Regions from separate parts of the Micromonospora sp. WMMB235 genome, predicted to be linked through region 2. Evidence: riboswitches for the same ligand, from Rfam matches in the RefSeq annotation. Region 2 holds a riboswitch; the other holds the start of a gene.
The links. A riboswitch is a leader RNA that binds a small molecule or an ion and turns the genes downstream of it on or off. The one in region 2 is predicted to bind cobalamin.

Region 1: it holds a riboswitch for cobalamin, as region 2 does, so the genes downstream of both, BFV98_RS07045 (acyl-CoA thioesterase) here and BFV98_RS30855 (magnesium chelatase subunit D family protein) in region 2, are expected to answer to the same signal.

The regions. Positions count from the first base shown of each region.
Region 1 is NZ_MDRX01000001.1:1,617,358-1,621,725, forward strand. It holds gene BFV98_RS07030 (sensor histidine kinase KdpD) at 1-637, opposite strand, end outside; gene BFV98_RS07035 (response regulator transcription factor) at 646-1,344, opposite strand; gene BFV98_RS07040 (DM13 domain-containing protein) at 1,446-2,012, shown strand; cobalamin riboswitch at 2,043-2,250, shown strand; gene BFV98_RS07045 (acyl-CoA thioesterase) at 2,381-2,893, shown strand; gene BFV98_RS07050 (LysE family translocator) at 2,897-3,520, shown strand; gene BFV98_RS07055 (PrsW family glutamic-type intramembrane protease) at 3,612-4,368, opposite strand, start outside.
Region 2 is NZ_MDRX01000001.1:6,927,068-6,931,435, forward strand. It holds gene BFV98_RS30855 (magnesium chelatase subunit D family protein) at 1-1,725, opposite strand, end outside; cobalamin riboswitch at 1,772-1,916, opposite strand; gene BFV98_RS30860 (bifunctional cobalt-precorrin-7 (C(5))-methyltransferase/cobalt-precorrin-6B (C(15))-methyltransferase) at 1,971-3,179, shown strand; gene BFV98_RS30865 (cobalt-precorrin-4/precorrin-4 C(11)-methyltransferase) at 3,176-3,931, shown strand; gene BFV98_RS30870 (precorrin-2 C(20)-methyltransferase) at 3,932-4,368, opposite strand, start outside.

The DNA.
Region 1 (4,368 bases), 5.3 Mb from region 2:
TCTCCGGGGCGAGCACCCGGACCCGCCGGTCGGCGGCCAGCGGCGCGGTGGCGGCGATCGCGTCGGAGACCACGTCGCCGAGCGGCACCGGGGACAGCGCGGGCCGCAACGCTCCGGCGGTGATCCGGGACAGCTCGAACAGATCGTCGACCAGGCGCGTCATCCGGTCCGTCTCGACCCGGATCCGGCGGTGGTACTCGGCCACCGCCGCCGGCTCGTCGACCACCCGGTCCTCCAGCGCCTCCGCCATCGCCCGCAGCCCGGCCAGCGGCGTACGCAGGTCGTGGGAGACCCACGCGACCAGCTCGCGGCGGCCCGCCTCCAGCTGCCGTTCCCGCTGCCGGGCCTGGTCGGCCCAGACCGCCGCCTGGGCGAGGCGGCGGGCGAACGCCACCCCGACGGCCAGGCTGAGCGCCGCGGACGCGGCGACCGTGACGAGGACGACCTGGAGGTCGTGCGCGGACAGGAACATGGCCTGGGCAACGGCCGTGACGCCGGCCGTCACCGAGGCGATGGTGACCGCGAGCAGCACCGCGATGTGCGCGAGGATCGACCGGTGGCGCACCAGCCGCAGCGCGCCGACGCCGAGCGCGCCGACCGCAGCGCCTGCGAGCAGGGCGTAGAGCCCGATGACCATCAGCTCGTTCACCGGGACGCCTCCGACGGCTCGTACCGGTAACCGACGCCCCACACGGTGACGATGCGGCGCGGCTGCGCCGGGTGGTCCTCGATCTTCTCCCGCAGCCGCCGGACGTGGACGGTGACTGTGGACTGGTCGCCGAACCGCCAGCCCCACACGCGGTCCAGCAGCTCGGCCCGCGACCAGGCGCGTCCCGGGTTCGCGAGCAGGAACGCGAGCAGGTCGAACTCCCGTACGGTCAGCGACAGCGGCTGCCCGCCGCGCTCGGCGACGCGCCGGTCGGTGTCCGCGGTGAGGTCGCCGTCGCGCAGCACCCCTGTCGGTCCCCGGTCCTGCGGGGCCGCGCGCCGCAGCACCGACCGGATGCGCAGCACGAGTTCACGGGGCGAGAACGGCTTGGTTACGTAGTCGTCCGCGCCGACCTCCAGCCCGGCGACCCGGTCGGCCTCGTCCCCGAGCGCGGTGAGCATGACGACGGGCAGGCCGGGCAGCCGGCGACGCAGCCGCCGGCACACCTCGATGCCGTCGAGACCCGGCATCATCAGGTCGAGGACCACCAGGTCGGGTGGCTCCTCCTCGGCCGCGGCGAGCGCGTCCGGCCCGTCGAAGGACAACCGGACCCGGCAGCCGTCCTGTTCGAGGTAGCGCCGGACGACGTCGCTCACCGTCCGGTCGTCGTCGACGACGAGCACGTAGCGCCCCATGGGCCAGACGCTACCCATCGGCGTCCCGGTGCGGCGGCCCGCGGTCGACCCGTAAGCGGACGGAAAGATCTTTCCGCCGGCTACGCGCCTACCTTCGGAGCATGGGCAGAAGACGTGTGGTGTCGTCGGTGCTGGCCGTCGTGGCCGTCACCGGTCTCGGGGTGAGCCTGTACCTGTTCCAGCCGTGGCGGCTGGTGACCGACCGCGAGGTACGCGAGACGCTGCCCACTGTGGCGGAGCCCTCACCGGCGCCGGCCGGCACGACCAGCCCGTCACCGACCGGCGCGGCCCCCGCCGACGTGGTGCTCGCCGCCGGTGACTTCGTCACCCACGAGCACGACACGTCCGGCCGGGCGCAGCTCGTCCGTCTCGCCGACGGCCGCCGTCAGCTGCTCCTGCGCGGACTGGACACCTCCGACGGACCCGATCTGCGGGTGTGGCTCACCGACCGGAAGGTGCTGCCCGGCCGGGCCGGCTGGCAGGTGTTCGACGACGGCCGCTGGGTCGAGCTGGGCCGACTCAAGGGCAACATCGGCGACCAGGCGTACGACATCCCGGCGTCGGTGGACCTGGACGGTCTGCGCAGCGTGTCGATCTGGTGCAAGCGGTTCGCGGTGTCGTTCGGCGCGGCGCCGCTTGCCGCTGTGACGGGATCGGCGCCGGCCTGACGCCTGTGCCGCCGGCCTCGGACGCTGGTCTACGCTGCGGGAAGCGCTGGTTCACCCGGTCGGCGACGGCCGGGTGTCGTAAGAGGGAACCCGGTGGGAATCCGGGACTGCCCCGCAGCGGTGAGTGGGAACGACAGCCGTCAACAGCACTGGGCCACGGCCTGGGAAGCGACGGCCAGTAGGCGACCTCGTGTCACGCCCGCGAGTCCGAAGACCTGCCCGCGTCGCGCGTACCACCGGTGCGCGCCGCCGTCGACCTCGCGGGTGGGTCGGGCGGGTGACACGTCGTGCGCAGGGCCGTCGGCGTGTCCTCGACGTGCACACCCCGGCCGGTCGGCGGTCCGCTTCTGCGAGGACGGAACCGCACAGTGCCCGACACCATCACGCTCACCGGCCGACCACCGTCGGCCTCGCACCTGACCCTGTCGCAGATCATGGACCAGCACCACACCAACCTGATGGGCACGGTCCACGGCGGGCGGATCCTCAACCTGATCGACTCGGTCGCCGGTGTGGTCGCCGCCCGCCACTCCGACGGCCCGGCCGTCACCGCCGCCATCGACGAGACCGCGTTCCTGCGGGCGGTACGCGTCGGGGACGTGGTCCACGTGGACGCCCGGATCACCTGGGCCGGCCGCAGCTCGATGGAGGTGGCGGTGAAGGTCAGCGCGGACCGGTGGGACCGCGCGGTGCCGCCGGTGGACGTGGCGACCGCGCACCTGGTGATGGTAGCGGTGGACGACGACGGGCAGCCCCGGCCGGTGCCGCCGCTGCACGCCGAGACCGACGGCGACCGGCGGCGCTACCGGGAGGCGCAGATCCGGCGCGAACACCGGCTGGCGCTGCGCCGGGCGCTGCTCGACGGCGCCGGGGAGGGCTGACCGGTGCTCGGACTGTCGGCGGCCACGCTCGCGGGTTACCTCGCCGCCATCGTGGTGCTCATGCTCACCCCGGGGCCGGACATGATGTTCGTGCTCGCCAACGCCACCCGGTACGGCCCACGGGCGGGCGCGGTGGCCGCGCTCGGGGTCGCCGCCGGGGAGGCGGTGCACGTCGCCGCCGTGGTGGCCGGGCTCGCCACGCTGATCGCCGCGTCCCCGGTGCTGTTCACCGCGATCCGGTGGGCCGGTGCGGCGTACCTCATCGTGCTGGGCCTGCGGGCGCTGCGCGGCACGGGCCGGCCCGGCGCACCGGCGGACCGGCCGGACGGCGGCGCCGGGCGGGCGTTCCGGCGCGGGCTGCTGACGAACCTGCTCAACCCGAAGATGATCCTGTTCAGTGTGGCGTTCCTGCCGCAGTTCGTCCGGCCCGAGGCGGGCCCGGTGGCGGCGCAGCTGGTGCTGCTCGGGGCGCTGTTCGTCGCGGTGCAGCTAGCCGTGGACCTGGCGCTCGGGGTGGGTGCCGGGCGGTTCGCCAGCCGGTGGGGCGACAGCCGCTGGTCACGGCGCGTCGACCGGCTCTGCGCTGTCGCCTTCGTCGCGCTCGGCGTCCGGCTGGCCGCCGGCTGAGACGCACCGGGGCGCGGTGCGGGCGTCGGCTGGTCGGGGGTCGGCAATGCCCCGGCCGGTTGATCGACTCCATCACGCCGAGGTGGCGGCATCAGAAGCGCTCCGACCCCGCCACCTCGGCGAACTGGCGATGACCATGAGGCCGGTCCCGGTTCGGCTCCGCCGGCGTCCCGGACGCGGGCGGCCGCTCGCGGTCCAGGTGCAGGCGCAGCAGCACCCAGCCCAGCGACACGGCGCCGATGAACACGTACGCGGGCTGGGTGCCGAACGTGTCCCAGCAGGTGTGCAGCGTGACGGCGGCGGCGAAGGTGAGCAGGAACGCCGCCAGCTTCCGGCCGCCGGGCGCGGCGGCGAACGTGAACAGCGCGGCGGCGGTCAGCCCGGTCCAGGCCAGGTGCGCGGCGGGCGCGGTGAGACCGCGTACCAGCAGCGTCCGCTCGACCGCGCCGAGGTTGCCCTCCGACCCGACGAACGCGGCGAACGCGTAGCCCATGGTCTCCAGCGCGGCGAACCCGGCGCCGGAGGCCACGCCGATCACCAGGCCCTGCGCCGGGGACGGGTGCCGCCGCCACAGCAGCAGGATGCCGGCCGGCACGATCAGTTTGGCGGTCTCCTCGGCCAGGCCGACGAGCGCCATCGGCAGGACGCCGAGGCGGTGCAGGGTGCCGTACTCCAGCCAGCCGGCGGCGACCACGCCGACCACGCCGCCGAGGAGCGCGGCGACGCCGACGACGGAGCCGGGGACCGGGCGGCGGGCCGGCCGTCCCTGGGCGAAGGCCAGGAACGTGGCGGGCGCGACGCACGCGCCGAGCACGATCAGCGCCGGGACGAACGTGACGGTCCCGGTG
Region 2 (4,368 bases):
CAGGGGCCGGCGGGACGGGTCGCGCAGCGCCTCCCGGCGCAGCACCTCGCCACTGCGTTCCAGGCCCTCCGCGAGCGGGGTCCGGCCACCGGCCGGTAGGTCGGCCAGGCGGCGGGAGGCGACGTCGACCGAGCCGGTCGGTGGCAGGACGACCTCGGCGGTGTGCCGGCGGAACGTCACCAGTGCGACCTTGTCCCGGCGGCGGTAGGCGTCCAGCAGCAGCGACAGCACAGCGGTCTTGACCTGCTCCATGCGGCGGCGGGCCGCCATCGAACCGGACGCGTCCACGCACAGCAGCACGAGGTTCGACTCGCGCCCGACGGTCTCGGCCCGGCGCAGGTCGCCGGGCACGAGCGCGAGGCCGCGACCGCCGGTCAAGCCACCCCGGGAATGCTGATGCGGCGCCGCCGCGGTGATGGTGCCCGGCAGGTGCAGCCGGCCGTCGCCGGACGTGCGCCGCCGCTGCCCGGCGACACGGCCCTGCGGTGTTCGTGCCCGGGACCGCCGGCCGGCCTGACCGTCGCCGGTTCCTTTCACGACCAGCAAGCGGGCACGTGCGGGCTCGCCCGCGGATGCCATCGATGTGGCGGCCTGCCGTTCGGGCTCCGGTACGGGCGGGCTCTCGCCGGGAGAGCCGGGCACGTCCCCGGCCGATCTGTCGTGCCCGGTGTCGTCGGGCAGACCGCCGCCGGGACCGTCGGGTCCGGGGTCGGGGTCGTTGTGGCCGAGTAGGTCGTCCAGGCGGTCCTGGTCCAGGCCGGGCTCGTCGAAGGGGTTGCGGCGGCGGCGGTGCGGCAGCGCGAGACGGGCGGCGATGCGGATGTCCTCGAGTGTCACTCGCGTACGTCCCCGCCAGGCCGCGTGCGCCGCGGCGGCGCGAGCGGTGACGAGGTCCGCACGCAGGCCGTCCACGTCGAACGCGGCGCACAGCTCGGCGATCCTGGTCAGCGTCTCGTCGTCGAGCACGACACCGGCCAGCGAGCGCCGGGCGGCGGCCAGCCGGGTGCGCAGGGCTTCCTGCTCGCCGGCCCAGCGTGTGGCGAAGCCCTCCGGGTCGGCGTCGAATGCGAGCCGGCGGCGGACCGCCTGCACCCGCAGGACGGGGTCACGCGGGGCGGCGACCTCGACCGTCAGGCCGAACCGGTCGAGCAGCTGCGGGCGCAGTTCGCCCTCCTCCGGGTTCATCGTGCCGATCAACACGAACCGGGAGGCATGCTCGACCGAGACACCGTCGCGTTCGACGCTGACCCGGCCGGTCGCCGCGGCGTCGAGCAGCAGGTCGACCAGGTGGTCCGGCAGCAGGTTGACCTCGTCGACGTACAGCAGGCCACGATGGGCCCGGGCCAGCAGGCCAGGCTCGAACGCGACGACGCCGTCTCGCAGCGCGGCATCGAGCTTCAGCGATCCGGTCACCCGGTCGTCGCCGGCTCCGACGGGTAGTTCGACGAGGCGTACCGGCCGTTCGACGACGGGCGTGGGCACGTCGAACGGCCCGTCGGGGCAGACCGCCGAGGGATCGTCCGGGTCGATGGAGAACCGGTCGCCCGCATAGACCCGTACCGCCGGGAGCACCTCGGCGAGGCCGCGCACGGTAGTGGTCTTGGCAGTGCCCTTCTCCCCGCGGATCAGGACACCGCCGATGAGCGGATCGATCGCGACCAGGGTGAGGGCGAGAGTCATGTCGTCGGCGCCGACGACGGCACAAAAGGGGTACTGCGCTGGCATGTAGGGCTCCCGCTCGATCTGCCATGGCGGTCCACGACGCGGCATGCGCCGTGGATCGGATCGAGGCCGGTCTTCGGACTTCCCAGGTCAATGCCTGGATCACCGCAGCGGGCCCTGTGCCGGATTCTCACCGGCTTCCCAGATTCTCCCCGCGACCACGGTCGTGGGGCACCTCGAACCTGTGCATCACCATAGACGCCCCGGTGGCCGGGGCAAGGGCCGGTGGGCGGCTAGGGTGCATCTCCATGGAGGAGCGGGTGACCGTGGTGGGGATCGGGGCTGACGGGTGGGTGGGTCTGCCGGAGCCGTCCCGGGCGCTGGTGCGGGCGGCCGCGACGCTGCTCGGCGGGCGGCGGCACCTCGAGGCGGTGCCGCCCGTCGACGGCCAGCAGCGCGTGGCGTGGCCGTCGCCGCTGCGGGACAATCTGCCAGGTGTGCTCGCCTCCGCGCGAGGGCCGGTTGTCGTGCTGGCCTCCGGCGACCCGCTCGTGTCGGGTATCGGCACGACGCTGCTGGACGTCCTGGGCCCGGAGCGCGTGACGATCGTGCCCGGGGTCTCCTCGGTAGCCCTCGCCCGAGCACGTCTCGGATGGCCGGCCGAGTCCGTCACCACGGTCAGCCTGGTCGGCCGGGACCTACGGCTGATCGTGCCTGCGCTCTCGGCCGGGCGCCGGCTGCTCGTGCTGTCCAGCGACGAGACGACACCCGCGGCCGTGGCCGCGGTGCTGACCGGGCTCGGTTGGGGGCAGTCCAGGCTGGTCGTGCTCGGTGACCTCGGTGCCGCCGGTGAGTCGTGTACCGCGACCACCGCGGCCGGGTGGGACCTGAACGACGTGCCGCGGTTGAACGTTCTCGCTGTCGAAGCTCGCGGTGCCGGTCCGGGCTGGGCCTCGGGCGGCGTGTTGCCCGACGACGCGTTCGAGCACGGCGGGCAGATCACCAAACGTGACCTGCGGGCCAGTGCCCTGGCCCGGCTCGCGCCCGCGCCCGGTCAGCTGCTGTGGGACGTCGGCGCCGGCAGCGGCTCGATCGGTGTGGAGTGGATGCGGGCCTGGCCGACGGCACGGACGATCGCGGTGGAGCCCCGCTCCGACCGGGCCGCGCTGGTGCACCGCAACGCCGCTGCCCTCGGCGTGCCGGGTCTGTGTCTGGTCGAGGGTTCGGCGCCCGGGGCCCTGTCCGGCCTGGACCGTCCCGACGCGGTGTTCGTCGGCGGCGGGGCCACCGTCCCCGGCGTGCTGGACACCTGCTGGGATGCGCTCGGCGCCGGTGGACGGCTCGTCGTGCACGGTGTCACCGCCGAGACCGAGGCGGTGCTGCTGGAGCAGCACAGCCGGCGCGGCGGTGAACTCGTCCGCCTGCACGTCGAACGCGCCGAACCGCTCGGCGGCTTCACCGGCTGGACGCCCGCACGGGCAGTCAGCCAGTGGTCCATCGTCAAGGGAGATTCATGACCGTCCATTTCGTCGGGGCCGGGCCCGGCGCCGCCGACCTGCTCACCCTCCGCGCGGTACGCCTGCTCGAGTCCGCCGACGTGTGCCTGTACCCGGGCACGTACCTCGACGCCGAGGTGCTGGAGCACTGCCGTGACGACGCCCGGCTGATCGACACCCAGCACCTCGACCTGGACCAGATCACCACGCACCTGGTCCAGGCACACGCCGACGGGTCCGAGGTCGTACGGCTGTGCTCCGGTGACCCGTCGCTGTACTCGGCGGTGCACGAGCAGGCACGCCGGCTCGACGCCGCCCGGGTCCCGTGGGACGTCACGCCCGGCGTGCCGGCCTATGCGGCTGCTGCCGCCGCCGTCGGCGCCGAGCTGACCGTCCCGGAGCTGGCCCAGTCGGTCGTGCTCACCCGCGCGCAGGCCCGGTCCACGGTCATGCCGTCGGGAGAGAAGCTCGCCGCGTTCGCCGCGACCGGCGCGACGCTCGCCCTGCACCTGGCGGTCACGCGTACCCGCGAGCTGGCCGCCGAACTGGCTGGCTACTACGGCCACGACTGCCCCATAGTCGTGGTGCACCGGGTGTCGCAGCCGCAGGAGCTCATCCTGCGCGGCACGCTGGCCGACATCGGCGGCCGGGTCGAGCAGGCCGGTCTGCGACAGGCAGCGGTCATCCTGGTCGGCCCGGCGCTGGCCGGGGACGTCCGTGGCGGCGAGTCGTTCCTCTACTCGGCCGGTCGCGAGCGCCGCGTGCGCGGCTGATCAGGGCACGAAGCGCGGGCTCCAGACACGTCCGGCCGCGGTGACTCGCGTCGCCGAGGCGCCGATGATCAACAGGCATTTCATGTCGATGCTGCCAGGGTCCAGTTCGCCGAGCGAGGTGACGGTGAGGCTCTCCCCGGCCCGGCCGATGTCGCGGCCCACGACCACGACCGTCCGGGGGGACTTGTGCTCCAGCAGCACGGCCCGGGCCTGCGCGACCTGTTCGGTGCGTGAGCGTGAGCGCGGGTTGTAGAGGGCCAGCACCAAATCCGCCTCGGCGACAGCGCGCAGCCGCTTGACCACGACCTCCCACGGCTTGAGCCGGTCCGACAGGCTCATCACCGCGAAATCGGCCCCGATCGGCGCGCCCGCGCGCGCCGCGACCGCCTGGACGGCGGAGATCCCGGGTACGACACGGATGGCGACGCCGGCGTAGC